2 regions of the Anaerocolumna sp. genome follow, and region 1 is predicted to be linked to the other one. Evidence: riboswitches for the same ligand, from Rfam matches in the RefSeq annotation. Region 1 holds a riboswitch; the other holds the start of a gene.
The links. Region 1 has a riboswitch for ZMP and ZTP ahead of RT261_RS14365 (ECF transporter S component). Riboswitches for the same ligand answer to the same signal wherever they lie in the genome.
Positions count from the first base shown of each region.

Region 2: it holds a riboswitch for ZMP and ZTP, as region 1 does, so the genes downstream of both, purH (bifunctional phosphoribosylaminoimidazolecarboxamide formyltransferase/IMP cyclohydrolase) here and RT261_RS14365 (ECF transporter S component) in region 1, are expected to answer to the same signal.

Region 1 covers NZ_DAMAUC010000018.1:5,323-22,469, reverse strand. Annotated here, with positions in the region: gene RT261_RS14390 (replication-associated recombination protein A) at 1-450, shown strand, start outside; gene RT261_RS14385 (YARHG domain-containing protein) at 561-1,292, shown strand; gene RT261_RS14380 (HelD family protein) at 1,772-4,006, shown strand; gene RT261_RS14375 (BlaI/MecI/CopY family transcriptional regulator) at 4,077-4,274, shown strand; gene RT261_RS14370 (helix-turn-helix domain-containing protein) at 4,487-5,317, shown strand; gene RT261_RS14365 (ECF transporter S component) at 5,440-6,330, opposite strand; THF riboswitch at 6,481-6,595, opposite strand; ZMP/ZTP riboswitch at 6,666-6,745, opposite strand; gene RT261_RS14360 (hypothetical protein) at 6,772-7,020, opposite strand; gene RT261_RS14355 (ABC transporter ATP-binding protein) at 7,322-8,026, shown strand; gene RT261_RS14350 (FtsX-like permease family protein) at 8,052-11,468, shown strand; gene RT261_RS14345 (trypsin-like peptidase domain-containing protein) at 11,852-13,615, shown strand; gene RT261_RS14340 (OsmC family protein) at 13,823-14,263, shown strand; gene RT261_RS14335 (RNA polymerase sigma factor) at 14,700-15,158, shown strand; gene RT261_RS14330 (hypothetical protein) at 15,155-15,883, shown strand; gene RT261_RS14325 (ABC transporter ATP-binding protein) at 15,868-16,737, shown strand; gene RT261_RS14320 (hypothetical protein) at 16,730-17,147, shown strand, end outside.
Region 2 covers NZ_DAMAUC010000031.1:32,581-49,727, forward strand. Annotated here, with positions in the region: gene RT261_RS18450 (Gfo/Idh/MocA family protein) at 1-54, opposite strand, end outside; gene RT261_RS18455 (acyltransferase domain-containing protein) at 313-1,182, shown strand; gene purH (bifunctional phosphoribosylaminoimidazolecarboxamide formyltransferase/IMP cyclohydrolase) at 1,247-2,800, opposite strand; ZMP/ZTP riboswitch at 2,957-3,041, opposite strand; gene RT261_RS18465 (CotH kinase family protein) at 3,157-5,010, opposite strand; gene RT261_RS18470 (DUF4956 domain-containing protein) at 5,047-5,760, opposite strand; gene RT261_RS18475 (polyphosphate polymerase domain-containing protein) at 5,742-6,416, opposite strand; gene RT261_RS18480 (sensor histidine kinase) at 6,499-7,743, opposite strand; gene RT261_RS18485 (response regulator transcription factor) at 7,775-8,470, opposite strand; gene RT261_RS18490 (TIGR01906 family membrane protein) at 8,734-9,402, shown strand; gene pnpS (two-component system histidine kinase PnpS) at 9,513-11,264, opposite strand; gene RT261_RS18500 (response regulator transcription factor) at 11,297-11,995, opposite strand; gene phoU (phosphate signaling complex protein PhoU) at 12,048-12,707, opposite strand; gene pstB (phosphate ABC transporter ATP-binding protein PstB) at 12,922-13,680, opposite strand; gene pstA (phosphate ABC transporter permease PstA) at 13,810-14,955, opposite strand; gene pstC (phosphate ABC transporter permease subunit PstC) at 15,038-15,958, opposite strand; gene RT261_RS18525 (phosphate ABC transporter substrate-binding protein) at 15,958-16,881, opposite strand.

The DNA.
Region 1 (17,147 bases):
ATAGCAAGGAGAATCATGATATGCGCTGCAGAAGATGTATCCAATGCGGATCCCAATGCTTTGGTAGTTGCCACTGCGGCAGCACAGGCAGTGGAACGGATTGGTATGCCGGAAGCTCAGATTATATTAGCTCAGGCGGTTTCCTATGTGGCATGTGCTCCGAAAAGCAATTCGGCATGTGTGGCAATTGGAGAGGCAATGCGAACCGTAAAGAATGAAAAAACGGCCTCCATACCTTCCTATCTGATGGATGCTCATTATGGAGAAGCCAAAGAATTAGGACATGGATTGGGCTATAAATATGCCCATGATTATAAAAATCATTATGTGAAACAGCAGTATTTGCCAGATGAACTAAAGGGTAGAGTCTTTTACCAACCTTCCGAGCAAGGATATGAGAAAGAAATCATAGAACATCTAAAGAGAATAAAGGAAGAGGCTGAGGAGTAATTCATTTATTTGACAACAAGGATGAGAACTATTTTTTAGTCGTAACAAGGAAGTCTATATAAAAATATATAGAATATATAGAATATAAGAAAATGAAAGCGTGAATTCATATGAAAAAAATATTAATAATGGGTTTAGGGATATGTTTTATTTTAGTTGGCTGCAGTAAATCATACGGATTAAAAGAACAGGATATTATCGTGGATAAAGAAATAAATCAGCAAACAGAAACTAAATCAAGTTCTCCTATAACAAACGAAGACTTACCAGAAATTATGAATGATAAGGATGAAAGACCGGAAGAAGAATCTCAAAATAACATTATAGAAGAGAATGATAGCGGAAAAGTTGAGGAGGAAGCTGGCAGTCAACAAAATGAGAACAAAGAAATTATCTCTGCTGAAAACAGTGTAAATGAGGATTACTATAAAGAAATAGAGAGTATGTCCGAAGAGAAATTCATTGCAAAGGTACAAGAAAGAGACACCTATCAGGAGAATTGTTCTTTTTATAGTGAAATAATAGGCTATAGAGAAAGCGTGCTGCTTACTACTGATATTACAGTAATAATTAACCCAATATTTGATACAGACAAACAGTATTATAAGAAAGAAGATTTTAAAGGTTGCAGCAAAAATGTTTTATTGGTTGCAAGGAATGAGATATATGCACGACATGGAAGAATCTTTGAAAATGAAGATTTAAATAATTATTTTAAGGCACAGTTATGGTATGAACCAAGATTTACAGCAGACCAATTTGATACGGCTATTTTAAATGATTATGAAAGTGAGAATATTAAGACCATTCATGAAGTGGAGAAGGATTTGGGATATAAATAAGTATTATAGTGAGAGAAATTAAAAGTTACGTCTTACAAAACAAAGAATTAAATATCATTATGTTAAAAAAGCTGTCATTATAAGCTGCGAACCTCATTATGAAGGCGAGTTTCTTCCTATATGGAATTTAGTATATCTAAGTTCTGTGAAGTTTCTTTGATTTCTACTGGGATTGTCTGTAGCTTGGAATGGCAGCTTATTGTTTTTAATAATTATCTATATTGCATAGGGTATTTTTGCAAAAAAAAGAACGGTTACATCAACGTTCATTCATTGAGATACCATTCATACCAATGGTTGGAAAACTATTACAAAGTTAGATGCTTATTTTTAGGTACACTTCATTTTACAGCATAACATACTTTGAAAAAAAAGTCTAGTATTTATTTTAAATTTCCAGTACTATGTAACAGTAACCCAGAGAAAAAGTAAATAAAGAACTTAAACCATTAGTTCGCTAACGACCTTAAGGAGGTATCATGGAAGGAAGAATGGACAACAATAGTTTTAATGAAAAACATGAAGAGCTAAGAAGTGAGTGGAAAAAAGAAGAGGATCATTTAGAACAATGTGTGGCTGTTATTCAGAATAACATTGATGGCTATACGAAAAAGTTAAAGATAATTCGGGAAGAAACTAAGGAATTATACGATAATTACCGCTCCAATAATCCGGAACTCCATAATGATCTGGTAATTGGACTTAGTATGCAATCAGATATGGAAAGAGCATTAAACAAAAACCTGTCCGCACTGGAGAAACCCTACTTTGGAAGAATTGACTATGTGGAACATGAAGAGAATGAAACAGGAGATTCTGATAAAGGAATTCAAGAGGATAAAATATATTCTCTTTATATAGGGAAGAACGGAGTCAGTAGAAGCAGTACCGATATAGTGGTTGTTGACTGGAGGGCACCTGTTTCAAGTGTTTATTATGACAGTGAAACGGGAGAAAGCTCCTATCTTTCACCGTATGGAGATCCCATTTATATCTCACTAAATTTGAAAAGAACATTTGAAATAGGTGATAGTAAACTAATAGACTATTATGATACGGATGTTATTGCAAATGATGAATTCCTGACGAAGTACCTAAGTAAGAATAAAGAAGTGGTATTAGGGGAAATCATTGCAACCATTCAAAAGGAACAAAATGAGATTATTCGGGACACTCCATGGCATAATGTAATTGTTCAGGGAGTAGCAGGAAGCGGAAAAACCACAGTTGCCATGCACCGTATTTCCTACATCCTTTATAATTACAAAGAAAAGCTTCGTTCCGACGAATTCTATATAATCGGCAGTAATAAAATGTTATTAAATTATATTACAGGGGTACTGCCTAACCTTGATGTATATAATATTAATCAAATGACTATGGTAGAATTCTTGAACATACTTTTAAACAAAGATTTTGATATAAAGAAAAATAAATATGTATTAAAAGATAATTTCTCAAAGCAATCCCAGATGAAAAAGACCGGGGAAGAGATTGCGCTAAACAAATTTAAAGGTTCTCTATCCTTTATCAAAGCCTTGGAAACATATATAAATGATTATGAAATAAAGAGCTTGAAGCTGGATTCCATTGTATACCATAACAAAGAAGTTTATTCAAAATCTGAAATTATAGGTTTCCTGGATATATTTAAAGATAAACCTTTACAAGAAAAAATTGATTTACTGAATAAGAGATTAAGCAGCAAAATACGGCTGGTAAATGAAAGAGAGCAGCAGGAGAAAGAAGCCATCAGTATTGAATTAAAAAAGTTTAAAGATTATTTTGGAAAGAAAAGTATGAAAATAAATCTAATTGAACTTTATAAAAATTTTTTACAGGATTTAATTTTAAATCAACAGAATTATCTAAATTTGAATTACGAGATACCGGAAGAACAAGTGATCCGGCTGCTCATGGATAACGTTGATAAAAAGATGATTGATTTATACGACTTAGCCATGCTCGCATACATTAAAAAAAGGCTGAAATTAACCATTGATTTTGAGCAGGTCAGCCATATTATAGTAGATGAAGCCCAGGACTTTGGTGTTTCGGTATTTTACGTAATGAAACAATTATTTCACGATTGTACTTATACAATCATGGGAGATATAACCCAGAATATATATTATGATACCGGTATGAATGATTGGGAAACCTTGAAAGAAGAAGTATTCTATCCGGATAAAGACAAGTTTTACGTTTTGGCTAAGAGTTATCGTAATACGGTGGAGATTTCCAATTTTGCAAGTAAAGTTTTAAGACAATGTACTTTTAAAACTTATGATATAGAACCGGTTATAAGACATGGAAAAGAGGTATCCATTACCAAGACTGTGGGTCAGCAGGAGATGCTGTCAAAAGTAATCCATATTATCAACACAAATCATAAAGACGGCTATACGACTATTGCAATTATCTGCCGTACTATAGAAGAAACCAGAATAGTATATGAGCACTTAAATAAGTATATAGAAGTGGAAGAACTTACTGAAAATATGGAGGATATGAATTTTTCCAATGGCATTATGGTACTTCCCATTCATATGACAAAAGGCTTAGAATTTGATTCTGTTATCTTATGGAATCCGGATTGTAATAGTTATGAAGCCAGCGATGCAGATGCAAAACTCTTATATGTAGCTATTACAAGAGCGCTGCATGAACTTCATATGGTTTATGAAGGGGAATTGGCAAAATTATTAAGATAAATTAACAGGATTTCGCCTATTGGAGTTAGAATAAATGATTCTAAATTTAATAGGCGAAATTATTTTTTAAATACTTGACAAAAAGGAGCGTACCTATTTTCCGATTATCAGCAAAGAAGAATATTTGAAATTTGAAACTGGTGACTTCATGGAACGCTTTCATGGCAATTCATTTGCCAGTCTGGTGACAACACTGTATGATGGCAAGAAGATAAAGAACAGTGAACTTGATGAACTGTTGAAATGGATAAAGGAAAGGGGAGATTAATGTGGAAACATTTTTAATTAAGCTGTTCCAATGGACACTTTCCATGTCAGTGAGAAAATATTCGGCAGTAATTTGCAATACTTAGATTTGTTACTGCCTTTGTTAACTCTACCGCTGGTTTCTTTTGTTGTATTCAACCGGAAGTCTATTGCTTATATGAAAAACATCAATTAAAATATTCGTATAAAGCAATATAAGAAAGGTTGGAGAATATGGATAATGGGAAAATGTCTCAATTTATTTCAGAGCTAAGAAAATCAAACAAAATGACGCAAAAGGAACTGGCGGCACAGCTAGGCGTTACTGATAAGGCTGTTTCAAAGTGGGAACGTGGATTAAGCTGTCCTGATATTTCTTTGTTACCTGTCCTTTGTGACATCTTGGGTATTACGATAAACGAACTATTGAACGGGAAAAGGATGGAATCGTCTTCCTCCGAGGTGGAATCTATTATAGAAACAACTATCCAATATGCGGATACTGCAACGAAAAACAAATCCAAAGATGTACGAGTGATTTATGCAATAATTACCTCTGCAATCTTATTACTTGGAATTATTGTATGTACAATCTGTAATTTTGCAATCAATGGAAAGCTAACCTGGGCGTTATTTCCAATGACCTCCATTATTTTTGTGTGGTCAATCATAGAGCCAACTGTAATATGGAGTAAAAAGGGTATCCACATATCCCTTATATTGCTTAGTTTATTAATAATTCCTTTTTTGTTTGCATTGGAACGGGTTATCGGCATTGCTGGGCTAATATTACCAATCGGTATTCGGGTTTCTGCCATTGCACTGATTTATTTCTGGGAAATCTATTTATTATTTTGTAAAAGTAATTTACCAGGATATATAGCTGCGGCATTTGCAGTAATTTCCGGCTTGCCCATATCTTTGTGGATTAACAGCGTTGTATCTAAATTCACAGAACAGTCTGTAACAGATATTTGGGATATCCTGATATACTCAATATTAATAATTATTTCTATGGGTGTTTTCGTATTCGGCTACGTTAAGCATAGAAGATTAGCAAAATGAAATAGTGGCTTGATCTTTACTCTCATAAACAGAAGGAATGGTTTTTATCCGTTTGTGAGAGGAAAAGATCAAGCCACTGAACCGTGATGGTCAGATGTAACTGAGGATTTCCTTTGGACGCATTACAAGGGCTTATCAGTCAGCTCATTCAAGCCGGGCTGTTTCCGGAAAACACCCAATAGTATGGATACAAAATATGCCTTAATAGTGTTTCCGAGAATCTCCTCTATAACACGGGGTATCCATACTACTGCAAAGGGCAGCACCTTCCATGCGGTAAAAATTGTTTCACGCAATACTACCGTATTAAGAGTAGTTACAACCAGACCTGAACCGACCATAGTAATAAGAAGCTGAGGAATTTGTCCTTTGCCTGTGCCATGCAGGAACTTCTTTGAGATAAAGAGGTCCGCAGTTAATAAAAGGATTCCAAGAACAGCACTGCCAAGTATTCCTGCTGTTACGAAAGTAATATAGGTACTCAGGTTCCCCGAGGGGTCTTTTGTGTCAATGGTTCTTGTGATAAGCATTTTGCTGACAAGGTGCATATTATCTGTATTTATTTCTTCCTTTTGTACGTGTTCGTAAAAATTTTTATCAATGCCATCGGCAGACAAAAATGTCATGTTGCAGATACCTGCTACTAAAAGGAATACCGAGCATACTGCAATTGCAATTCTTAATTTCTTACTGTCTTTATTGCCCAGAACAGACCACAATACACCCCTGATAAATCCACCGGCAGCTACCACCAGGGTCATAAGGGGAATATATGTCCCCATTGGTTTTAAAAGATAACCTAAAAGGTCAGAAAGTCCGGAGGTCACAGCTCCATATACAGGTCCGAATAAAATGGACGGCATTATGGAGAATATACCAGAGATATTGATGCTCATTCCATTTTGCCCAAACATGGGTATGTAAAAAGTAAATAAGGTTTTCAAAACCAGGGAAATACTAAGAAATACCGCAGATATTGTAATGCGGCGCACATAAAAAGATGAATTTTTCAATTTAACTTCTCCTTTCTTATTGGAACAAATTGTTGAAAGTTTATGGCTAAATTGATACATTATGTTGCAATCATAAAAAACACCTCCTGTTATGCAGCACAGCTACATAACAAGAGGTACTATATATAATAACACCGCTTCTCCTTATGTAGCAGCGGGATGCGAACTTTGTACCGTAAGCCTTAAAGGCTTTTCGTTCCTCTGACAACTCCCCGTTCAGAAGACACTGCAAATCATTGATTTACGCACAAAATCCTACTCTGCTCATGATTTTCATAATTTAATCCGAATTATCTTGTAACATCGGAATGCAATAAAAATGCCCACCCTTCCAAGCATTATGCCCAGACGGTCGGCTTTCAAAGTGCTGTACTCCCCGTGGTTAATTCCACTTCCGTCAGTCGTACAGCACTTTTATATTATCATAGCCTTTCATGGTTGTCAATTCCGGCCATCTTTTTTATCTATTTGCTTGCTTTCAATCTGTTCCTTGTTATTCTTTTTAATTACGCGGTAAATTAGTATATAAGCATATACCATAATAGGTACAACAATGGCACAGAAAATACTTGCCTTAAATAGTGCTGTAGAATCCGGTGAAGCAGTAAAAGCACCTATTACAAGGAGAACAGGTATGCATAATAACAATAAAACTCCAATCAAAGCCAAAACTCTTTTAGTATTTTTCAAGATAAATCCCCTTTTCCAAAATAAAATTTAAAATAGTGGTACTTTTTCATCGATTAATTGAGATTGTAGCATATTTTTTGTTACTAGACAAGAAACTTATAAAAGAAGTCAAAGGGGATATTCGCAATCCGTTTGCGCTACTTGCTCATAATTTCATTGTCACTACTTGACGAGGTTAAATAAAGTATCTTTAAAAAAATTTCCAAAAAGTTCATAAATTTATAATGGTTTTCATGAAGCTAACGTAGTATAATACCTAACAATAGCTACACTTTGAAATTTTTTAGAATAGGAGAGCAGTATGTCTTCATTTATAGAATTAAAGAATGTAAAGAAATATTACCGCATGGGGGAAGTTATCATTAAAGCGGTAGATGGAATTGATTTTGAAATTAATAAAGGTGAATTTGTTGTAATTGTAGGACCCAGCGGAGCAGGAAAAACTACGGTTCTGAATATATTAGGGGGTATGGATTCTTGCAGTGAAGGAAGTATTATGGTGGATGGAGTGGATATTAGCGAATTTAGTAAGAAAGAACTTACTAACTACCGAAGAGATGATGTAGGTTTTGTATTTCAATTCTATAATCTGATACAGAATCTTACGGCGGTGGAGAATGTAGAATTAGCATCCCAAATATGTAAAAATCCTATGGAGGCTTCAGCTGTTTTATGTGAAGTAGGACTTGGGGAAAGGCTATTAAACTTCCCAGCACAATTATCCGGCGGTGAGCAGCAGAGAGTATCCATAGCCAGAGCCTTGGCTAAGAATCCTAAGCTGTTATTATGTGATGAACCAACGGGAGCTCTTGATTACAATACCGGTAAAGCCATACTGAAATTATTACAGGATACTTGCAGGGAAAATGGAATGACAGTGATTGTTATCACCCATAATTCAGCTATAGCACCAATGGCAGACAGAGTGATTAAGATTAAGAACGGAAGAGTGAGCGGTATGACAGTGAATGATAACCCTATATCCGTAGAAACAATAGAATGGTAAGACATCTTGAGTAGTGGAGTGAATCATGGAAAATAATAAGAAAAAGCGAAAAGCAATCAGGCAGGATTTTGTGAAAGAAATAAAAAATAGTTTAAACCGGTTTTTATCCATTATGCTAATTGTCGCACTTGGCGTAGCATTTTTCTCCGGAATTCGTGCTTCCCAGCCGGATATGAAAATATCAGCCGACAGTTTTTATGACAGCAGCAATTTAATGGATATCCGGGTACTAAGCACGTTAGGTCTTACCGATGAAGATGTAAAAGAAATCAGTAAGATAGACGGAGTTGAGAACGTGGAACCTTCTTATTCTGCGGATGTTTTATTAGACTCCGAGGAAATAGAAATGGTTCTTAAAGTCATGTCTGAAACTGACCACATAAATCAGATTAGAGTATTGGAAGGCCGGCTGCCTCAGTCGACTACAGAGTGCCTGGTAGACGAACGATTTCTGGCGGCTACAGGATTTAAAATAGGAGATGTCCTTCATTTTGCATCGGGTACGGAAGAAGACTTATCAGAGAGTCTTAAAGAAAATACTTATACTATAGTGGGGGTAGGATCAAGTTCCAAATACTTATCTTTTGACCGGGGCAGCAGCTCTATTGGAAATGGAAAAGTTAATAATTTTGTTGTAGTACCAAAAGATGCATTTACCATGGAGGCATACACAGAAATCTTTGTTACCGTGAAAGAAGCCAAAGAGCTTATGAGTTATACCTCAGAATATGATAAAACAGTAGAGGCGGTAGCGGACAATATTGAAAAGATAGCAGAAAGCAGAAAAGAGGCCCGTTATCAGGAAGTTCTAGATGAACCCAAGCAGGAATTAGCAGATGCAAAAGAAGAATTAGCAGATAACGAAACGAAAGTAAATAAAGATTTGGCAGATGCTGCAAAGAAAATTGAAGATGCAAAAACAGAGATTGCAGATGGTGATGATGAGATAAAAAAAGCTTGGGAGGAACTAAGATCCAATAAGAATGAGTTAGAAACTAATAAGAATAATTTGTCCACCAAAGAAAAGGAATTAAAGGAAGGGCAGAAAGAGCTTACTAAGGCAGAAGCCGACTTTAACAAAGGTAAAGAGTTATTTGATACTAAGAAAGCAGAGTATGAAGAAGGTGTTAAAACCCTAAATACTGCATATGGAACCTGGAACACTTCCATGAAATCATGGAAAGAGAAAAAACAGGAACTGGATAAAGGCCAAAGTACATTAAATACAGCTAAGACAGAATTAGCTGCCCAAAAAGAACAGTTAGGACCCTATAAAGATTTATATCCGGATAAATGGCAGGAGCTTTTAGCAGGGGAAGCTGCACTAAAAGAGAAACAGAATGAGCTAAATAGAGGGAAAAAACAGCTGCAGGAGGGCAAGTCTAAACTAGATGCCGGGAAAGAGGAGCTGGATAAACAGCAAAAAACATTAAAGGAAGCAGGTAAAGTATTAAACCAGGAGGAACAAAAACTATTAGCCGGAGAAAAGACCCTTGCAGAAAATCGTGAAAAGATTACAGAAGGGCTAAAACAAATAGAAGCAGGATGGAAAGAAATACGCAATGGGGAAGAAGAAATAAGAAAAGCAGAGTCTTTACTGTCAGAGAAAGAGACGGAATTGCAGGATGCCAAAGTTACTCTGACGGATAAGATAAAAGAGTATGAGGAAGGAAAAGAAACAGCAGAACGGGAAATAGGGGATGCAAAGAAAGAGATTGCAGAGGCTGAAGAAAAATTAAGTAAAGTGGAATTTCCTAAATGGTTTGTACTGGATAGGAACAGCATCCAAACCTATGTTGAATATGGGCAGGATTCTGAGAGAATCGGCAATATTGGAAAAGTATTTCCGGCTATTTTCTTCTTAGTGGCAGCTTTAGTTAGTTTAACTACTATGACTCGTATGGTGGAAGAGCAAAGAACTCAAATTGGTACTTATAAAGCCCTGGGTTATAAGAACACATCGATTGCCGGCAAATATATTATGTATGCTTTTCTGGCCAGTATGATGGGAAGCCTTCTTGGGGTGCTGGCTGGTGAACAATTACTTCCAAAAGTAATTATTAAGGCTTATGGAATTCTTTATCAAAATATACCGGAAGTTATAACTCCTTATAATATGTATTTTGGGCTGTTATCTACCATAATCGCAGTACTGTGCACTACTTTGGCTGCTTACCTTGCCTGTTATAAAGAGCTTATGGAATCACCGGCTCAGTTAATGCGCCCGGCAGCTCCTAAGGTAGGAAAACGAGTTATTTTAGAGCGAATTCCGTGGATCTGGAAAAAGTTTAACTTTACAACCAAATCCACGATTCGAAATTTGTTAAGATACAAAAAACGTTTCTTTATGACTGTATTTGGAATAGGTGGCTGTATGGCATTGCTTTTAGTAGGGTTTGGATTAAAAGATTCCATATCCGCAATGTCGGATGTTCAATATGTTGATCTCTGGCATCAGGATTCCATCATAACATTAAAAGAAAAAGAAGTAGATAATGATTCTGATACGGATAAGAACATTTATGAATTCCTTGAGAATGATTCTAATGTGGAAGATTTTATAAAAACAAATGAGAAAACCGTGGATGCAGGTCATCAAAGTAAGGAAAAGAGTGTTACACTGATTGTGCCTGAGGATAAAGAACATATTAAAAACTTTATAGAGTTTAGAAACCGAAAAACTTATGAAAACTACGATTTAGAAGAAGATGGTGTTATTATCACCGAAAAGCTGGCATCTTTACTGGGTGTGGAGACAGGCGACACCATAACCATAAAAGATGGAGAGGTTAGCAGTATAGAGGTTAGGGTATCCCATATAGTTGAAAACTATATGCTTCATTATATTTTCATGTCACCGTCTACCTATGGAAAATTATATGGCAGAGTTCCTGAATATAATAAGATATATTTAAAGTCTTTGAATAAGGATGCAGTATATGAGGAGAAGTTTGCCTCCCAGGTACTTAATTTCCCACAGGTATCTTCCATATTGTTTACCAGTTATTTGCAGGATCAGATTCATGATATGCTAAACAGCTTAAATATAGTGGTGTATGTGTTGATTATTTCAGCGGGACTGTTAGCTTTTATTGTATTATACAATCTTAATAATATCAACATAAACGAAAGAAAACGTGAACTGGCCACATTAAAAGTTCTGGGATTTCAAGATATAGAAGTTGCAACTTATGTATACCGGGAAAATATCATATTAACTGCCGTTGGAGTCTTTGTAGGTATATTCCTTGGAATTATTCTTCACCGGTTTGTTATATTAACCGCAGAGATTGATACTATTATGTTTGGACGGCAAATGAAAGGAATCAGCTATGTGTTTAGCGGTTTATTAACCTTTGGATTTTCTGGGTTCGTCAACTACTTTATGTTTTATAGGTTGAGAAAAATTGATATGGTGGAATCTTTAAAGAGTGTGGAATAATGTGCTAGGACGCTTTGCCCAAGGTGGGTTATTCAGATCTTAGAAAGTAGGGGGATGATATATGTTTTATGTTCCGTAGGGAAATTCGATGGTTCTAATACTATAGTAATCGCTTAAGGCATCCTTGAAAATGGATAACTCGGTGGCGCTGCCACCTCAGACATCTCCATTTTTAAGGATTGGCGCGATTCCTATAGTATAAGAACCATGGCGAATTTACCAAAGTCACATAAAACATATATCATCCCCTACTCTCTAAGATTAATTTAAACAGAGTGGGCAAAGCGGTTTGATCAATTAGGTAGATGATTTGTTTTATAGGGATTCGTAAGTTATAATATTAAAAGAATTGTTAATGACATTTTGTATAAGGAGAGTTACAAATGAAAAAGATAAAAAAGCTTATTATTACAGTCTTTCTGGCAACATCCTTTTTGGCGGTTCCTGTAAGCTTGCCACTTATGAATTATGAGATTGTGGAGGCTGCGGTTGTCAAATTAAATCAATCAAAGATTACGTTGTATGTGGGAAGAACGTATTCTTTGAAAGTGAATGGGACAAAGGACAAGGTGAAGTGGACTTCGGGGGATAAAAAGATAGCCACGGTTTCCGATACCGGTAAAGTAACGGGAGTAAAGAAGGGCAGTACAACTATAACGGCTGCTGTTGGTTCTAAGAACTATTCCTGCAAGGTAACCGTTGAGAATACGGATATAAGTGATAAAAAATTAGAGATAGGGATAGCGGATACGAAGTTACTTTCTATTAAAGGCTCTGCCGGGAAAGTAAGCTGGGGCAGTTCCGATTCTTCTGTCATCACTGTAAATAATGAGGGACTGGTATTGGCAAAAAAACTAGGGAAAGCCACCGTTACAGGAAAAAATGGCGGGAAGGTATACCAGTGCCATATAACAGTAGCAGATAAAAAGCTTCATGCCAGTGCTACGGATATTACAATATATGAGACAGTTCAGTTAACCCTATCTTCTGATAATCCATCAGGAGAAAATTTAATAATTAAGACAGAGAATCCAAAGATTGCGGATTACAAATTGGGACAATGGTCAGAGGGTAATGCACCTCTAGACATTATTCCAAAAGGAAAGGGTACAACAACCATAACTATTACTTCCAGCAAAACAAATGAGGTATTAAAAATTCGCGTTACGGTAAAAGACATTATAAAAGATGATAAAAATGAATTATCTGCAAAAGAAATTTATGCAAGATGTGTTTCATCTACCGTTCAGATTAATACCAATCGTGGATTGGGAACCGGATTTTTTATTGATCATGGAACTATTATAACCAATTACCATGTCATTAAAGATACTAGTAGTATTAGAGTACATATGCGTAATGGAGAAAACTATGATGTTTCATATATTTTAGGATATAGCGAAGAATTGGATTTAGCAATCCTTCGGATACCCACTACAAATGATATATTAAAGCATAACCAGCATGGAATAACCGTTGGAGAAACCGTTTATACCATCGGCAGTTCACTAGGACTTACCGATACCTTTTCCGATGGCATAGTAACTAATAATTTACGCAAATTAGAGGGAATCACTTATATACAGACCAATGCTGCTATGTCAAAAGGAAATAGCGGAGGGCCTTTACTGAATGCATATGGGGAAGTTATTGGGATCAATACTATGTACTTAGTGGACGGACAAAATTTAAATTTTGCTATTTACCTTCCTCAGATTTATCAGGTTAATACATCCAATCCAATGACTGTGGAGGAATTTTATGAAGAGACCTCAAAATCTCTATTGTTATATGAAGATACCACCGTTAGCGGCAGTAAAGAAAATTGTCAAACAGTAGAGTTTGGAGCTATGGTTTCTGGAACAATTATTCCAAATGAAATTGATTATTATCGTTTTGAATTATCCACTCCTTCCCAATTTCGATTTGCCGGAGTTCACACATCAGCAAATATGGAAGATGTATATTTTACAATCATGGATGAAGGTGGAAAAGTAGTGGAAGTTGCATCTCCCCAACTGATAGATGATACAGAAATGTCTGTCATCGATAGTGTGCTTACAACCGGAACGTATTATGTTACCATCTTTCCTAAAAAGGATGCTTTGACTGGTCCGGTTAATTATATCTTTATGGTGAATCATTAAAATTGTTGGATATAAAGCTGATTATAGATCATTAAAGGTGAAGCGGCGACCAATACATATTGGAGTTCTTCACCTTTTTGATATACATTATATTAGAAAAAGCTTGTCGTTCTCTTTATTTTATATTTTATAATAAATCCTTATTTTATTATTTTAAGAATAACACTTTCGTTATTAATAGATAATAATCCAATAGGAGGTCTTATTATGGCGATAGAGAATATAAATGCAGAATTAAAATTAATGGATGAGTTAAAAGTAGAAGGCCGTGCAAGAAATTTTAAACTAACCATGGATCAAGCAAAAGAAGCCGGTGGCAATAATGAAGGATTGTGCCCTGGTGAAGTGTTTCTGAACGCACTTGGAGGCTGCAAATGTATGGTTGCAAGAACATTATCGGAATCAGCTAATATAAAGCTAAAAGAACTTTATATTAAAATGGAAGGGGAAATGGATTCGGACGGATTTAGTGGAAAAAACAAAAATGCCAAAATTGGTTTTAGCAGTATTAAAACAAAGTACCTTATTAGTGCTGACAATACAGAAGATGAAATTAAGAATTTTATTAACACAATAGAGGCTAAATGTCCAATGCAAGATACTATTGTAAATGATCCGAAACTGGATTATGAAATAAATATTATGTAATCATTTTTATAATAACCTGGAATTGTCTCCAAAATCTGCCCGACAATATGCTTATATTTTCTGAAATATGAGGATTGACTATTAATAAGACAGCTGCTTTATAACTGACGATAAGCAGTTGGAAAAACTGTCATTTTGAAAGCGTGAAATTCAGCTTTGCTGAACTTATGTTTCCAGAATGACAGTTTTTTGTTCTGAAGATCTAATATGGAATTACTACACTCATGGTATAATGGAAATTATATAATCGCTGACATAGGCTTAATTCAATCATAGAAAAAAGACAGAAAAAAAGACAGAAAAAAAGACAGAAAAAGAAACAGAAAAAGAAAAAGAAACAGAAAAAGAAAAAGAAAAAGAAATAGAAAAGAAAATTTATTTTACCCGCACATAATACACCAATGAATCGTTATTCATAATGAAAGGAGGTTTTCGTGTGTCTTTAGAGCTCAAGGACCAATATGATAAAATATATAAATACTGCTATTTCAAAGTACAAAATTCAACGCTGGCGGAAGATTTGACACAGGAGACCTTTCTTAAGTTTTTCAGTCAAAGTTCCTATATCAGCCGCGGGAAACCCCTTGCGTATCTTTATACTATTGCAAAAAATCTGTGTATTGATACATATACAAAACAAGAAATGCTGCTTTTAGATGAAGATATTCCATCAGAAAATACACTGGAAGATCTTGAAACTAGTATAACTATAAAACAAGCCATCAGTGCCCTGCCTGGTGACTTGCAGGAACTTGTATTCTTACGGTTTGTTAATGAACTGTCAATGATGGAAATCAGCAGTATTACAGGCTTTTCACGATTTAGTATCTATCGTAAAATAAATAACGCATTAAATAGACTAAAACTCATTTTAAGAGAGGAGGACTTTTCTTGAATAAAAAGCTAAAAATGCAAATACAGGCAGCATTTGATACCCCATCACCAGTGAGAAAAAGAGAATTTTTGCAAAGGATTAATTTCCCCAAAATAAAATATAGTGGTTTCATCTTGAGTCAAATAGGTTATATCCGGAAGCGTGTTTGGCTTACCTCAATTGTTTTAGTAATGGGTGCCTTACTTAGATTAAAATTTGCCCAGGTTGATGATATATTCGGATTATTATGGATTATTTCTTCGGTGATGCCGTTTATAGTTTTAGTTGCAGTTATGGAGATATCCCGCAGTACCTCTTATCATATGACAGAACTTGAAATGAGTTGCAAATACAGCCTTTCTGATATTGTTTTGGTACGTTTGGGGATATTGGGGGGGCTAAATGCGGTTGTACTTATTACACTTTTATTATTACTGAATGGAAGAACAGATTATAGCTTTTGGCGTTTGGGAATCTATATGCTGGTTCCTTTTATGTTTACCTGTACTTTATCATTATTCGTACTCAATTATGTAAAGACAAGAGATACGTCTTATATTTGTGGCGGCATCAGCTGCTTTGTCAGTGTGCTGAACAGTGTTTTAATGTATTCAAATCAGGCGGTATTTACTATCCGATACTTTCACTTATGGGATATGGTATTCTTCGCCTTGCTTGTACTGATGATTTTACAAGTAGTTAAACTTATTAAAAAAACGGAGGAATTACAATGGAGCTTACAATAGATCGTTTAACGAAGCAATATCAAAATAAAATTGCTGTGGATCGAATGTCTTTAACACTGACAAAAGGTGTTTATGGACTTTTGGGTGCCAATGGTGCAGGAAAGACAACCTTAATGCGAATGATATGCGGTATATTAAAACCTACAAGTGGTGAGGTTCAATTTAATGGGATGGATGTAACAAATGAGGACTACCGGGATGCACTGGGATATTTACCTCAGGAGTTCGGATATTATCCTGAGTTTACGGCAATGGAATTCTTGTGTTATATGTCAAGTTTGAAAGGCTTAACAAAACAAAGAGCCAAAGAGAAATCAGCCGAGTTGCTGGAACTTGTTTCCCTATCTGATATGGCAAAGCGAAAGATCAAGACCTTTTCAGGGGGTATGAAACAACGACTTGGAATTGCACAGGCTATGCTTAATAATCCTAAGCTGCTAATTTTGGATGAGCCAACTGCAGGGCTTGACCCCAAAGAGCGTGTACGCTTCCGGAATCTAATTTCACAGCTGGGGACAGATAGAATTGTACTGCTTTCAACTCACATAGTCTCTGATATTGAGAATATTGCCGGGAAAATTTTGATAATGAAAGATGGTCAGCTAATCCATATTGGAAGTTTAGATGAAATTATTAAAGTGATTGACGGCAAGGTTTTTGAATGTACCATTGATAATAGAGAAGCAAAAGATTTAATGACTTTGTATCCGATTATCAATATAAGACAAGAGAATGAAAAAACATTTTTACGCTTGGTATGTGATAAAAAGCCTTATGAGAATTCTATTTGTGTAAAAGCAACCTTGGAAGATTTATATTTATATTATTTTAGTGAGGTGAATCAAAATGAGTAATTTTTTTGACATTGTAAGTTTTGAGTATAAAAAACTTTTTAAAAGGAAAAGCACCATAATTAGTTTATTGCTGCTTGTTATAATTGCTGCATTTTTAGCGTTCTTATCAGTTAAAAGTCACTTTTATTGGCACGAGAGCAGTGGAAGATCTTCCTTTGAAGCCATGAAATTGGATAGAGAGGTAATTCGCTCTAAAGCAGGAGTAATGGATGAAGCTTTTATAAAGGAAGTAATTGAACAAAATACGATTATGATATTCAGTGATGAAAACTACTATATTGATCACGGCAGACGTGTAGGTTCTAAATCTTATTCTTATATAAAATATGTATTGCCATATGAAAAAGCGGCTGACATCATAAATAGTATATATGAGGTAAATACGAATAATCTTGGTACCGATGGATTCC
Region 2 (17,147 bases), on a different contig from region 1:
GAATCTTGTATAATTTCTTCCTCTGCCTCCGGCTCCTAAAATAATTACTTTCATAACACCGTCTCCTTTCCTTTTAGCAATAATGTATTAAATCTATTTTGATTTTAACAAATATCTATCACTATTACTAACGCAATCTTGTCGAAAAAGAGATAAAAAATTACTCAATATTGCTATTTCATAAATAAATATTGACAATTCACTGGTTCTATATAAAATAATGTGAAGACAGATTGTACAATTCAATTGTCAGACAAATAGGATAGGATGTGTGAATATCAGATGAATGAACAGGAATTTTTAATATACTTTATGAAAAAAGATAATTTTCCGAAAGAAGCACAAGAAATCTTTCAAGAACTGTATGGGAAAATATTAATGAATTCTGATTATAAGAACCGAATGGACTCCCTAATCAGTATGTTTATGAGTAATTTTACTACACAAGCCTTCGAACAAATAGATATATTAGCAAAAGACATGAATATTCACAGTTACATGATATCCATGCTATTACTAGTATTAAGCAGTAAGCCATTATTAAAGCTTTACCATGAAAGAAATATATCGGAAGAGATTTACTGGAATACAGCGGAAGATCTTACCTGTAAATTAAAGGAATGTTACCAGTTATACGGTATCTGGGGAACCTTTGTGCGGGAATGGTTTCCCCGGTTTTATCAGATGGCCCGGTTCGCTTTAGGTCGTATGCAATACGAATATTCTATATTTAAATTAGAGGAATATTCCATAGGCGGATTTACTGTAAAAAAAGGTGATAAGGTAATCAATATGCATATTCCTGCTTCCGGCTCCTTTACAGTGGAAAAGCGTATGGATTCCTATCATAAGGCTTATGAATTTTACAAAAAGGACTTTGAAGGCAGACCAATACCTGTAGTTTGCAGTTCCTGGCTTTTAGATCCTGCACTTAAAGATATACTTCCGGCACATTCCAACATACGGGGTTTTATGAACGACTTCACATATATACGTGCATACACAGAAGAAGAATTCCATGATGCCTGGCGCATCTTTGGCAAGGATGCCAGTAAACCTCCGAAAGACCTGCCAAGAGATACCTCATTGCAGAAGATATTTGCAGAATATCTGGAGAAAGGCAGAAAACCTGGAAAAGGATATGGTGTATTCTTATTAGATGAAACTGGGATTATAACGTAAATTTGCAACAAAGGCGTACCATAAAATAACTTTTAAGTTATAGTATAGTACGCCTATTTATTTTTTAATGTTTAAAATGTCTCATTCCGGTAAATACCATGGCGATTCCATATTCGTTGCATTTTTTAATTGAATCTTCATCACGAATAGAACCTCCCGGCTGGATAATTGCCGTAATACCCGCCTCATGTGCTGCTTCAACACAGTCATCAAACGGGAAGAACGCGTCGGAAGCAAGTACTGCACCTTTTGTTGCATCCGGATTCATTAATTCTTCTGCATGTTCTATGCTTTGTTTGGCTGCCCATACACGATTTACCTGACCCGGTCCGATTCCAACTGTCTGTTTGTCTTTTGCCAGAGCAATACCATTGGACTTAACGAATTTAACAACCTTCCAGGCAAATCTTAAATCCTCCATTTCTTTGTCCGTAGGAGTCCGGTGGGTTACTACTTTTAATTCCTCTTCCACTAGCAATTTGCTGTCTATGGTCTGAACGATTAATCCCCCATTTACTTTCTTTAAATCATAAGCATTTTCATCTTGTGGTACATCAATGTCTTTTAATTCCAATAAACGTACATTCTTTTTTGTTTGTAATAATTCCAAAGCTTCTCTTTCAAACTTAGGTGCCACTACTACTTCTAAGAATACTTTTTTCATTTCTTCTGCAAGTGCAAGGGTAACTTCCCGGTTTACCACTACAATTCCGCCATATATGGATACTTTATCTGCCTCAAAAGCTTTCTTCCAGGCATCTAATATAGTATCCCCGCTGCCTACACCGCATGGATTTCCATGTTTACAGGCTACAATGGTAGGTTCTGTGAATTCTTTTAATAGTTCAAGAGCACCGTTTGTATCATTTATATTATTGAAAGATAACTCTTTACCATTTAGTTGTACTGCATCAGTAATAGAACCTCGTTTCTTTCCAATCTCTCTATAAAATGCCGCTTTTTGGTGAGGGTTTTCACCATAGCGCATATCCTGAACTTTCTCAAAGGTCATAGTTAAGGTTTCCGGAAGTTCATGGTCATCTCTTTGCTTCTTTAAATAATCCGCAATCATAGTGTCATAATGGGAAGTGTGCATAAATACTTTTTGCATCAAATAGAACTTGGTATCCAAAGATACCTCTTTCTTCTCTTTAAGTTCCTTCAGTACCGTTTCGTAATCTCTTGGATCTACCACAACTGCTACGTCCTGATAATTCTTCGCCGCAGAACGAAGCATAGTCGGACCTCCTATATCAATATTTTCAACAGCTTCCTCTCTAGTGACACCTTCTTTTAGAATGGTTGCTTTAAAGGGATACAAATTAACAACTACCATATCAATAGTTTGAATCTCTAGATCAGCCAGTTGTTTCATGTGTTCTGGTTTACTTCTCATAGCTAATAAACCTGCATGAACTATAGGATGCAGTGTTTTCACACGACCGTCCAAACATTCTGGGAATCCTGTTAATTCAGAAATTTCAATGGCAGGCACACCTTCTTCTTTTAATTTGTTATAGGTTCCTCCGGTTGATATAATCTCAATTCCAAGTCCCACTAATTCCTTTGCAAATTCTACAATGCCGGTTTTGTCTGATACACTAACCAATGCTCTCATTTTTATAACTATGCTCCTTTCATAGGTTAAAAGAATAAATTCTTTCAAGTGTTAAGCTTTTCTTCACACTTTTCTAATCAATAAAAATAACCACCCAGGTAACCCAGTAATCCTACATATAGAATGTATATAAACCACTTTATATGTCAGGTTATCTTAGGTTGCCCAGGCGGTCGGCATATTTTTAAACATTGTACTCCCCGTGAGTTCATTCTCACTTCCGCCAGTCATACAATTCATCTTAATTAAGTGTAACTGATAATTTAATAATTTTCAATTATTATTTATTAATAAACAATATAATAACAGCTTATGTAAGTTCTAACACTCCTTAAAGATAATCATGGAAAAATGTATCACAGATTGCGCCTCCATCTTTTTACAAATAGTATACCGGCAATCAGCAATACCATACATATCAGCATTAGCATCCCTTCATTTGCGGATATGGGAAGTACCGAAGATTCTAAGGGTATACCCGTATTGGCCATTTTACGTCCTTTAATGTCCCCCTTGTTCTGTGGTGCTGTGTCTGGTGTCTCCTGCCCAGTACTTTCAATTGCAGCAGGGAGACTGCCACCAAAAAATTCTCCTCCCCGGGCACCGCCAAATCCCATGGAATTTGACCCCATACTTTCCATATCAATATCCGAAGCATCGATGAATCCGGCCTTTGCTGTGGCCGTCTGTTCCTGGCTTGTCGCGGCGATTGTACCGTTTAGCTGGCCGTTTATGCTCTCGGATCTACGCAGGCAAAATTCCCGTAAAGCAGTACTGCCTTTCTGAAATTCCTCATAGGTGCAAAAAGCGGACGGGTCTTTTTCTATGTAAGGAGAAATAAGTGCAATGGCATTATCATACATTTTGGAAAATTTACCGCTGTTGAAATACTCCATATATTCAGCGAAAACTTCATGATACTTAGCCCGGTATTCCTCGTTGTCAAAAATCCACCCAATCATGGGCTTATCCTCGGTAGAACCGGAAAGCATAGGTGAATCTATCGGATAATTAACAAGGGAGGTGACACTATCTGCGGCTGCATCTGTTTTCTCATTATTGGTATTTCCGAACCTTCCGCCCATTCCACCTCCGAAGCCTCCCATTCCTCCAAACGCAAGATTGTAGTCCCATGCAATCATACTAAGTTTACCGTCATTTTCAGCAAGATAATAGTTATGGATCATACTGCCTGTATAACTGTCGGAGTTCAGTACGAAATTATGTACCACAAAATAGCGGATAACTTCGTCTACATCAACGATCTGGTCAATATTCTCACCAGCATTTAACTGTTTTAATGAGGAAATCAAACGTGCTTTGTCTGCACTTGACGTATCAAATACAGCATTATCGAAAATAGCAGCGTAACTGTCCGGATCATCATCCGAATAGATTAGGGAAGTTGCACTGTCCGTTCCAAAACCATTACCTCTGAAATTAGGCATTTGACTTCTTTGTTGCATCGGGTTTCCCTCCTGCCCATTGGTGGTCTCCGGCAATTGAGGCATTTCACCGCTCCATTCAGGCATTTGTCCCCTCCCAGGGAAGCCCTCACCGACTTCACCACCTAACTTATCACCCATATCCATACTGTCGGGTTTGTAAATTTCACCGTAATTGTTACCATACACACGCTGTGCGAAAGATTCTTCAACACCCTCGGCGGCCAGATATAGTCCCCAGTCCTCACCATTGACCGTCACCCATATGAAGCTGGAAAGGGGCGCATCTGCACCCATAGCGTTCATCATCTGATAAGTCACATAATCTTTCATATAGGTGTTGTCCTGAGCGATATTATTTAATGCCAGTTTGTCTAAACCGAAATAATTTTTGCCTTTCTCATAGTGGTCGAACTCGAGTTTGAAACTATACCTGTCCGAATCCGAATTTGCTATCATAGACAGAGATGAATTGCCTTTGGGACGTATTCCTATGTTTTTGACGGATTCATTGTCAATCACAACGGAGCACTGTATGTACTCCTCTTTTATTGCATTTGCAATCATGTCCTCCCAATCGGATTCTTTTACCACAATATCAATTGTATGAACCCTGTCCGTACTAAATAATTTTTCAGCATAGGCAGGCTGTATATGGGCTATGGCTACGCCGAAATTCGGACTTGCCATAAATGTTATAGTAATAGCAAGCATCGCGATAACAATCGCAACGCAAAAACTTGTAGTGAATTTATGTTTTGACATAGTATCCTCGATTCTAGCGTTTTAGCTCCTCTTGCGTTACCCCATATAATCGCCGTTGTAGCTTACCAGTACGACGTCGGAAACACCCTGTGTTGAAGATAATGCATTTACAAAGGACGTATCCTCAGATTTCAGCCGTACCTCATAGTGAAGTTCAACGGAATCAGCAGTGACTGTTTTACTTTTGACTACATATTTTTGTACATATTCTTTTAGTGAAGATATAACTTTTCCCTCTGCTTCTCCATCGGAGCAATGGATCACAACAATGTACGGATTGTCGTGTGGTTTTTTGTTAACGAACACTATCAGCATTATGCCGATTACAACACTGCCAAACACAGCAAGGGGAATCATTCCCGCCGCCAGAACAATTCCTACAGCAATTGACCAGAACAGAAATGCTATATCAAGGGGTTCCTTTATTGCCGTACGGAAACGCACGATTGACAGTGCTCCCACCATACCAAGGGAAAGTACCACGTTGCTGGTCACCGCAAGAATTACTAGTGTGCTTATCATTGTTAAAGCGATAAGAGTTACACCAAAACTGGAGGAGTACATCACGCCCTTAAAGGTCTTTTTATAAACCAGAAAGATAAAAACTCCGATACCAAAGGCCAGGGTCAGTGCAAGTACCATATCCAATATAGTTACGCTGTTGATGTTCTCCAGAAAGCTGGATTTGAAAATATCTTTAAAAGTCATTGTGATTTTCTCCTTATAATTTATTAGCCGTACATTCTGCACAGCGCGTATTTTGAAACAGCTGAAGCACGTCTGGCTTCCAGTTGAAGTACTTTTACGATATGTTCTGGAATAAACTGATCGTACTTTACTTCCAACAGAACGATCTCATCTCCTGCCTTTATGGTAGGTAAATCATCTTTCATAAAATCTGTAGAAAACAATCCCGTCCGAATGTCCCTGTCAAAGGTAATACGTACGTTTCCCGCCATACAGATGAACGGCTCTCTAATATAATCAATTACCGTTTTTGGCTTTAATTGTTGGCTCCGTATTTTGGAGTACAGCTCCCGGATAAGTTCCCGTTGATCCTCTGCCATCCACGTCAAATCTCCGTTTTGCAGCGCAGTAACTTCCTCAGCAAGAATCCTTTCTGACTGCTTGTAGCACATTCCGTGCACTTTACTCTTCTTTTCGACTCTTATGTAATCTGCATTACCAAGATAGCGGCGTATCCTGAATTTTTCCCGTCTGTCCACACCGTCGATTTTCTCTCGCAGAGCCTTATCACCTGGTGTATCGAAGTATAAGCTTCGGACTTTGTATTCGCCGTTTTCATCCACATGTGCATCCCGAAGCATAACATGCCTCAATCTATCCCTTAGGATAATATAATCACCATAGTTTAGGCTGTGTTTATATTCATGCCGCCATTGCATAATAAAAATCGCCCCCTTTGCTTTATCTGAGAGCGATTATAATATTTGGTTCTTTAATTTACCTTTAATGGGCGAAAACTTTTTAGCCTGGTTTCAATTTTACAGTAAAGGTGGTCAAGCCGCCTGTACTCTCGGCAGTTATTATTCCGCCGGAACGGTCAACAATGGTCTTGGCAATAGACAGACCCAATCCAAACCCTCCTGTTTCAGTGGAACGGGAAGCATCGGTACGATAAAACCGGTCAAAGATTTTCGCTAAATCTTCCGCCCCAATGCCATCACCGGAATTTGTTACACGAGCAATGGCCCTGTCATTTGCACGGCTAAGGGTAAACTGGATTTTACCACCCTGAGGCGTGTACTTACCGGCATTGTCCAGCAGGATATAGAAGACTTGCGCGATTTTTTCACTATCCCCAATGGCGATTACGTTTTTCTCAAGATCCGTTTCCATAGATACACCGTTATCATAGAGTACAGCCTCCATAGAGGCGCAGACCCTTTCACAAATCACACTCAAGTCAAATGGCAGATTGTCCTCGTTTTTTAGTCCCTCAGACTTCGCCAGATATAATAAGTCTTCTAATAATTTGCCTGTTCGATTGAGCGCAGCATGAATATAACCAAACCACTCCTTTTGACTTTCAACCGATTCCTCACCATTTGTTTCGATGGCTTCCACATTTGCACCGATAATAGCAAGGGGAGTCCGCAGTTCATGGGAGGCATCCGCAATAAAACGCTTTTGTTTATTATAGCTTTCCTCAATAGGTCGGACTGCCCGAAGGGCGAAATGGTAAGAAAGCCAAAACAAAGCTAACAGTACCCCAGCCCCCACACCGGTAAGGGTGAGCATAAGGGTCTGTAAAATCTTAATACCATTTGTTATGTCAAGAAAAACAATACGGGTGTATTGCATATCAATTGGCTGCCTGTTTAAACTTTCCACCTTGGGGGGTGTGGGCACAACCGTGAAGAGCCACTTTCTATCCGCAAGGATTATTTTTCCCTTATCTGCCGTCCCTACTTTTTCAAAAGCTTCCCTATAGACACTGTATTCAAAATTAAGCTGGCTATTAACGTTTTCAAGTCTGCCATCTTTAACAAATAGTACAAAAGAAACACCGTAGTCTACAGAAAAACGCTCCGGTATAGTAGGCGGTTGGAAATCTCCGTTCATTGCACCAGCGGGAGGTATGTGGTTGGGTACGAAGAACATAGCCGATACAGATTTCAACCGCTGCTGGTTCTCCCGTTCAATATTACCGTAGGTTACAAGGTAAATCACAGTAAATGCGGCTAACATAACAAGTGAAGCCGTCAGCATATTGAATAACATCATATTGTTGCGAAGCTTCTTAAACATCAATAATCACTTCCTCGTCCAGTGTGAGCATATATCCGATTCCCCGCACTGTTTTGATTTTTACCCGCTTCGTTATCAGAGACAATTTCTTACGTAAAAACGCCACCTGTACCTGAACGTGACTGTCTTCCGTATCAGAATTCCAGCCCCATAATTTTTCAATAATTGTTTCGGTGGTAATTGCTTGTCCCTTGTTGGTAATCAGCAATTCGAGAAGCTGGCTTTCTTTCAGTGTCAGATGAAACGTCTGCCCATTCCCAAATAAATCCAGGGTATTGTAGTTTAGTTCAATATCTCCGTAACAAAGAACATTGTCAGCGGTAAACTGTCCCCGACGCCGTCCCAGTGCCCGAAGCCTAGCCATTAATTCCTCTGTCTGAAATGGCTTTGCTAAATAATCGTCTGCTCCGCTGTCAAGACCTTTTACTTTATCTTCCGTTTCACCTTTTGCAGTTAACAGTATTACAGGAATCAGAACACTGCGCTTCCTCATTTCACGGAGGACGCCGATTCCGTCCAGTTTGGGAAGCATAATGTCTAGTATTACAATATCGTATATGCCGGAAACAGCTAAATCAAGTCCACTCTCCCCGTCATAAGCTAAATCCACGCTGTAATTATTTTTTCGTAATACTTGCGCTACAGCACGGGCCATATATTTTTCATCTTCAACATAAAGAATTTTCATATGCCGCTCCTTTCCGAAAGCATGCATAGCGGTGCTTTTAATAGTAAAACTAAACTATGAACCTTTAATTTGCCTTTAATTTTATACTTTTATAATCTATTTCCCTTGTGCTTTGTACCAATGAGATATCTGGGTTATAACATATATTTTAACATATAACTTCATTGAATTTGTAAAAATAATGTTGTATAATTCTACTCAGATTATATGTAAAATTTATTATGTAGAATTACAGGTATATAAAACTGCAGATAGGAGCGTTTATGAAAAAGTTTAAACTCACAGATATATTAATCGGTTTCGTTTTCACCTTATTATTAATATCCTTAGGTGTTATAGCAGCTGTTAATTTCAGATTTATATATTATCGGGATATAGATCATTTGAATATCAGCCAAACATCCGGGTTGGAAAAAGAAGTGATCATTAAAAATTATGATGCTTTAATCCGCTATAACTCTCCCTTTTATAAAGGGAACTTAGAACTTCCCAATCTTCCTTCTTCTCCTGGTGGATTACAGCATTTTGCAGAGGTTAAAACTATATTTACTGCTTTTTATTATATCGCTGCCATATCCCTTGTAATCAGTTTACTGATTATATTTTATAAACATCGAAAAAAAGAGAACAGCTACCTTTTAGTGTCTTCCATTACTGTTTTAGTAATACCTTTTATAGCGGTCTTAGGAAGTATGATAAACTTTGATGCCATATTCCTATTATTCCATAAAATATTTTTCCGAAATAATTTCTGGATTTTTGATCCCGCCAAAGATCCGGTAATTACCCTCCTGCCGGAAACATTCTTTTTACACAGTTTACTGGTAATTGTTGCCATTGTTCTTCTGGGCAGTATCCTATTACTTCTATCCTACTTTTGGACAAACAGTAAAATTCAATACCGCAGACGCAGAACGGTTCATTACAGATAACTAAAATGAGCTTCCATAAAAACTGTCATTTTGAGTATAAAATCAGCCCGACTGATTTCTATACCCGAAATGACAGTTTTGTCACATGCCAGTTCTTTAATTTTATACAGTTATGATTCATTCTCGGAACTATAAGGTAATAAAATCACAAATTCCGTTCCCTCGCCTAATTGGCTGTCTACATAAATAGTTCCGTTATATAATTCTACAATATGTTTTACAATAGATAAGCCCAAACCGGTTCCACCCTGTTTTCTGGCTCTTCCTTTATCTACTCTGTAGAATCTTTCAAATATTCTGGATAAATGTTCTTTTTCCATACCGATTCCTGTATCTTTAACCTTAATTAAAAGTTTGCCCGCCTCGTCTTTACAGCTTAAGGAAACCGTACCTTTTTCCGTATACTTGATTGCATTATCCAATAAATTAATAAGCAATTGTTTCATTCGTCCCGGGTTACAAATAAATGGTCTTAATTTTGATTGTGGTTCAAATATGATTTCAACTTTACCGTTAAGTTTTGGTTCCAATAGATCAATAACGGCTAAAGCACATTGGTTTATATCAACTGGTTCCGTATCATAATCTTTTTTAGATTCAATCTCTGATAGCAGTAAAATGTCCTGTATCAAACCAGACAAACGTTCCGCTTCAATATCTATAATATCAATAAATTTAGTTGCAACCTTTTCATCTTTGATTGCACCATTTTTTAAGGTATCGATAAATCCCCGAATGGAAGTAAGGGGTGTCTTTAATTCGTGGGTTACATTGGAAACAAAGTCGCTTCGCATACGTTCTAACTTCTTGATCTGTGTTATATCCTCAATAATAAGCAATACTCCAAACCACTTTTTATCTTCTCTTCCCAGTGGCGTTGCTGTAACCCGTATGTTCTTATTGGTATCGGACAGCAGCATTCCTTCCATGGTAACATTGGCATTGGTTTTTCGTACCTCATCTATGGCATCAAATATAGCAGCATTTCTTAATACATTATATAAAGACTGCCCTTTCATTTTATTATTTATGGGTTTTACAATATCATCAAATGCTTTATTAAAAAATAAGATCTCATTGGAGTCATCAATGGCGACAACACCACCTGCCATACTAGTTAACATAGCCTCCAGCTCAATATTTCTTTGAGTAAGACTGTCAATGGTTTCTTTTAAGTTGGTTGTCATAGTATTAAAAGCACCGGCCAATCTTCCAATCTGGTGCTTTTCCCTTGTATAGATTTTTGTTTTATAATTTCCTTCTGAAATCCTTACAGCCGCTTTGGTTACTTCATCTATAGGCTTTAACAAAAAATTAGTAAACACAAGTGCTGCAAAAGTAGCAATCAGGAAACATATAATAATTGAATAGATTGTCGCTTGAAACAGCTCATTATCGAATTTAGATAAGGCAGATAAAGGCAAAGACACACGCAGTACTCCATTAAACTCTCCATTAGAGACAGGTACCGCACTATAGGAATAGCCCTTTTTCATGGTTTGAGAATACCGGTTTACCGTTACACTTTCTCCCTTTAGAGCCCCTATAATTTCTTCTCTGTCCTTATGATTTTCCAAATGTTCAGATGTGCTGGAATCTGCAAGTACTTCGCCTGATTTTGAGATAATTGTAATTCTTATACTGTATTTTTCACTGTATTCTTCTACAAAGGCATGAAAATCTTTGGTTGAAGCAAAGGGCTCTTTCGAAAATATGTCTCCGATTAATTGTGCCTGTGTCAGGTGAAATTCCTGGCTCTGCATATCAATAAACTGATAACCCTTGATCCAAAAAGAACCAATAGAGATACCTATTGCAATAAATATAATAGCCACAAAGCTAACCAATAACTTTCTCTGCATGATATCCTCGATTCCGGCACTTTGGTGCCTTTCTAAGCAAATTTATATCCCATGCCTCTAACCGTTTTTATGAATACAGGCTGACTTTCATCTAATTCTATCTTTTTACGTAAATTACTGATATGAACATCAACGGTTCTTGTCTCACCAATATAATCATAACCCCATACTTTTTCTAAAAGATTGTCCCTTGTAAATACAATTCCACGATTTTTTGCCAATAGATATAATAGTTCAAATTCTTTATAAGATAGTTCCACCAAATTACCATTCACCATAACGCTTCTTCTGGTTCGGTTAATCTCCAAATAATCAATGATTATTTTATCTTCTTTTCCGGTTTCATCTTCCTCAAAACTACCTTCGCTTCTTCGCATAACTGCTTTTATTCTTGCATTTAATTCGTGAACACCAAAAGGCTTTACCAAATAGTCATCGGAACCTACTTCTAAGCCTACTACTTTGCTTATTTCATCACTTTTTGCTGTAAGAAGAATAACCGGCAGTTTACGAAACTGTTTATTGCCTCGAATCCTTCTTAATACTTCAATTCCGTCAATTCCCGGTAACATCCAGTCTAATAATACCAGATCCACTTTTTGATTCTCTAATATTGCAAGAGCATCTTCACCGGTTTCAGCCTTTAATACGTGATAACCTTCCTGCTCTAAATTGTAAGAAACTAATTCTAAGATATGTTCTTCGTCATCCACAGCTAAAATTGTTTTCATTCGTTCCATCTCCTCTGCCTAATATTTTCTCATTAGGCCTTTTATTTAACAATCAGCCAAGCACCAAATCACCTGTTACAATAAAAGTTATCCATTCAGCAATATTCGTAGCATGGTCAGCCATTCTTTCTAAATATTTTATTACCATTAAGTAACAGATACTTTGAGGAACAACACTTGGGTCTTTTTGCATTATTTCAGATAACTCTTTACAGATATTATCAAAATATTTATCCACTTCATCGTCTGCTTCCATAACAGCTGATGCTTTTTCTATATCCGCTTCTACAAAACTGTCAATGGTATCGATAACCATCTTCTTCATTGCTTCAATCATTTTCCCTAAATCTGCCGGGGCTTTTGTCTTGGGCATTTTGCTTAATTTTATTATATATTCTGATATATCCGCACATTGGTCGGCAATTCGTTCCACATCCGTAATGATTTTCATAATGGATGTTATTTTTCTTAAATCCGTTGCCAGGGGTTGTTGCTTCGCAAGTATATTAATGCATTCCCTTTCGATTTGTTGCTCTAATAAATCGATTTCATCATCCCTTGCAATGATTTTTTTTGCTTTTTCAACATCTATAGCATCTAAAGCATCAATCATCTCATTAGTGGATAATTCTAATATGCTTCCCATCTTTATTACTTTATTATTTAATTCCTCTAGTTGTGCAATAAAGCTTTGTCTCATTTTTATACCCATTTCATATCCATCTGTCTGCAGATGTGATACTCTGTCTTACAGATACGATACCGCCACATATAAACGGTTGAAAGAATGAATTTGTGGCAACCTTTCTATATCTATATTTTCTTTCAGCCTTCCAATCATAATGCCGCTAATAGGCATCTCAATAATGGATAATACTATTTCTTATTTATATTTTACCATCTTCTACATATGTTTTAAAGACATTTTAACCAAATCTTCCAGTAATATAATCTTCTGTTTTTTTGTTCTTAGGGTAATTAAAAATTTGTTCCGTACTATCGTATTCAATAACTTCACCGGTTAGGAAGAAGGCAGTTTTATCAGATATTCTGCCGGCCTGCTGCATATTGTGGGTTACAATAATAATTGTATAATTCTTTTTTAATTCTGTAGCCAAATCTTCTATTTTTAAAGTTGAAATAGGATCCAGTGCTGAAGTAGGTTCGTCCATTAATATAACTTCCGGTTCAATAGCTAAAGTTCTAGCAATACAAATTCTTTGCTGCTGTCCGCCGGACACAGCCAGAGCACTTTTCTTTAATTTATCTTTTACCTCATCCCAAATTGCAGCCTGCTTTAATGATTTTTCCACTATTTCATCTAATACACTCTTTTTATGAATTCCATGAATTCTTGGTCCATAAGCAACATTGTCATAAATACTCATAGGAAATGGATTAGGTTGTTGAAATACCATTCCCACGCGGGTTCTTAGCGTAATGGCATCCATATCCTGATAGATATCAACACCATCCATAGTAATATTGCCTGTTATTTTGACCCCCTCCACTAAGTCATTCATTCTGTTAATTGTTTTTAAAAATGTAGATTTACCACAACCGGATGGTCCGATAAAGGCAGTAATTTGGCCTTTGTATAAATCCATATTTATATTCTTCAAGGCTTGAAAATTGCCATAATACAAATTCAAATCCTTTACTGAGAATTTAGTTTCGTCTTTCACCTTGTTTCCTCCTGTTTACTTATCCTCAATTAAAATTATTTTATTTTTTCAAATAGAATGATTGTCTGTTTGAATATATTTGCATATCACATCCAATACTTTTATAAAATTAATTTTTCCAATCTATTATTAACTGGTACGCTTCTTCAGGAATTTTCTTGTTATTAATTTAGAAAGCATATTCAGAGCAATTACCAAAACAATAAGTACTACTGCGATAGAAGATGCCTGTTCCAAATCTGCTGTTTCTTTAATGAGCCAATACATTTTTGTCGTTAATGTTGCAGCTGACGCCTCATTTCCTACTAAGGATTTTGGAATCTGGGCAATAGTTCCTGCTGTCCATATTAATGCAGCTGACTCACCTACAATTCTGCCGATACTTAATATAATAGCTACCAATATGCCCGGAAGAGCACTGGGAATAATGATTTTACTTATTGTCTGCAATTTAGTTGCACCCAGCCCCATAGAGGATTCCCGGTATGTCATAGGAACTTCTTTTAAGGTTTCTTCAGTTGTTGAGATAATAGTTGGCAGTAACATAATACTTAATGTTAATGCACCAGCTAATACGGAATAAGATAATTTTAAAGTTTGTACAAAAACAAGCATACCAAATAATCCGTATACAATAGAAGGAATACCTGCCAGATTCTGAATGGCAAATCTTATCATATTTAACATTGTTCCCGGTTTGGCATATTCGTTAAGATAAATAGCCGCACAAATACCAATAGGTGCAGCAATTACTAAGGTCAAACTTATAATATAAATCGTAGACACCAGCATAGGAAGTATGCCTCCGCCGGTTCTTGTTACCTTCATTCTTATGGACTCTGTTCCTTCGTCTAAAGCTTTCTTAGCTTCCTCTAAAGTTATGTTTTTAAAATTAGTATTTCCCGCTTTTCCAATCACATCCCCGGTTTTCAGTTTGTAAGGAACTTTTTTCATATTAACGGCATCTTTTACAGGAGAATTACTGTCGATGGACTTAATTACAATATTTTTATCCTCCAGCCCAATATGAATCCCCAGAGATTTCACATAATCTGATTCCCCGTCACTGTCACTGTTTTTTCTTCTATTAACATCTACAACTGTAGTTTCATCATCCCACATTCTGGTCATAAACTTAAGATTTACACCCGGCAGACCTTTATAAAAAACAAATCCTATAATAACTACAAGAATGGTAACTGTAACAGCAGCCGAAAGGTAAATCAAGCCTTGCAATATGCCGTCCTTTAATTTTGTATTATTATTTTTCATCATAGTATCCTCAATTCCGGTGCTTTAGCACCTTTTTAATACTAATGGCAATTGTACAAAGTACTAATTACCTATTCAAATTCTTTTATTTCTTTGAATTTGCATTACCCATTTTGCTGGTTATTTTAATTAAGACTGTATTTATTACTAATATAAATAGGAATAATATAACGCCTGTCGCAAATAACATATCCTGATGTCTTCCGGAGGCATAGCTCATTTCCATAGAAATATTGGAAGTTAAAGGTCTGATTTTTGACCAAATACTATTTGGCAGCCCACCGATATTATTACCGGCAATCATCATAACAGCCATCGTCTCACCCATAGCCCTGCCAATTCCAAGTACTGTTGCAGAAAGTATACCGGAACGGGCTGCAGGTACCACTGTTTTAAATATGGTCTGAATCTTTGAGGCACCAAGTCCGTAGGAGGCCTCTCTGTAAGATTTAGGCACTGCACGCAGACTACTTTCACTAAGGGTAATTATAGTTGGTAAAATCATTATGGTTAATACACAAATAACAGCTAATAAAGACTCACCCTGACCGGTAGGGGAAACTTTTTTAATTAGCTGTACAATGACGCCAAGTCCAAATGCTCCGTATATAACGGAAGGAATTCCGGCTAACAATTCAATAGCCGGTCTGATAATAGCCACTATTTTCTTTGGAGCAATTTCAGCAATAAATACAGCCGTTAATAAACCAATGGGAACCCCGAGTACAATTGCACCCAGGGTTGCTAATACTGATCCCACGATCATATAAAATATTCCGTAATTTTCTGCACCGGGATCCCATTTTAATCCGGTTATAAAATCTAAGAAACTGTATGCATTTTCTCCAAAGAAAGGTTTTAAACCTTTTGAGAATACAAAGGCAATAATGGCTATAACACTTACTACACTAATCAGCGCACTGAACAAGAATATAAATTGAAATACTTTTTCTTTATAATCTTTTTGCTGTTTTGCTACCATCTCTTTTTTGCCTTCCTGTTTCATTAGTCTATTCTTATGCCTCCGTGATCTTCTACAAATTCCTGTGCATCTGCTCCTACTACATATTCAAGGAATGCTGCTGCCTCCGATGATACGGTATCTTTATTATATACCAGTATAAATGGTCTTGATAATACATAGGTTCCGGATTTTGCATTTTCCGGTGTAGCTGCTACACCATCTACCGTAACTGCTTTTACTGTTTCATCAATGAAGGAGAAGGAAACATAACCGATTGCATTCTCATTTCCTGCTACTGTTGCCTGTACGTTACCATTACCTTCTACTACTGTGGTACTTTCTACCAGGCCACCGGCATCTTCAAGTTTAATTAATTCTTCAAATGCTCCTTTGGTACCGGATGCACCTTCTCTGGATACTACGATAATATCTGCATCATTACCGCCTAATTCACTCCAGTTAGTGATCTCGCCACTATAGATTTTAAGTATCTGATCAATGGATAAATCCGCTATTTTATTGGAAGGATGTAAAACTACTGCAATTCCGTCATATGCAAATACTACTTGTTCCAATCCTTTTTCTTCATCTTTTAAGTTTCTGGAAGATGCTCCAATGTCGTTTGCTCCATTCATAGCATCTGTAATACCGGCAGAAGAACCTGTTCCTGTATAATTGATTTTCACATCAGGATTAAATGCTGTAAAATCATTAATCATATCCATGAGAATTTTTTCTACTGAAGTGGAACCTGTAATACTAACGGTTCCTGCAAGTGCTGCCGTCTCTGTTTCTTTCGGTGTCTCTGTTGCAGTAGGTGTTTCTGTTGCTTCAGGCGTTTGTTCTTCTGTATTATTTTTATTTTCATCCGGTTTTTCTTTTTTACCGCAAGCCGACAGAACAAACATCATAGTGAATACTAACATAAAACTTATAATTTTTTTCATATTAAAGAATTTTTTCATTTTCTTCCTCCTTAGGGATTCCCCCTGATTTCTTTTTAATTTCATTTTCTTTTCCTAACTTACAATTCGAATTTTATACCCGAATTGTTATAATGTTATTTTTGTAATGTAAAGTTTTTGTAAAATTATATTTATTGGTATTATTCTTTGAATTGACAGGATTCTATTCATGTTCTGCTCTGATAGCATAAATAATTTACATTTATCAATACCTATGTTAAAATATGTTTTATATAGTTTTTAACTACAACTGCAGAAAAGAGGAA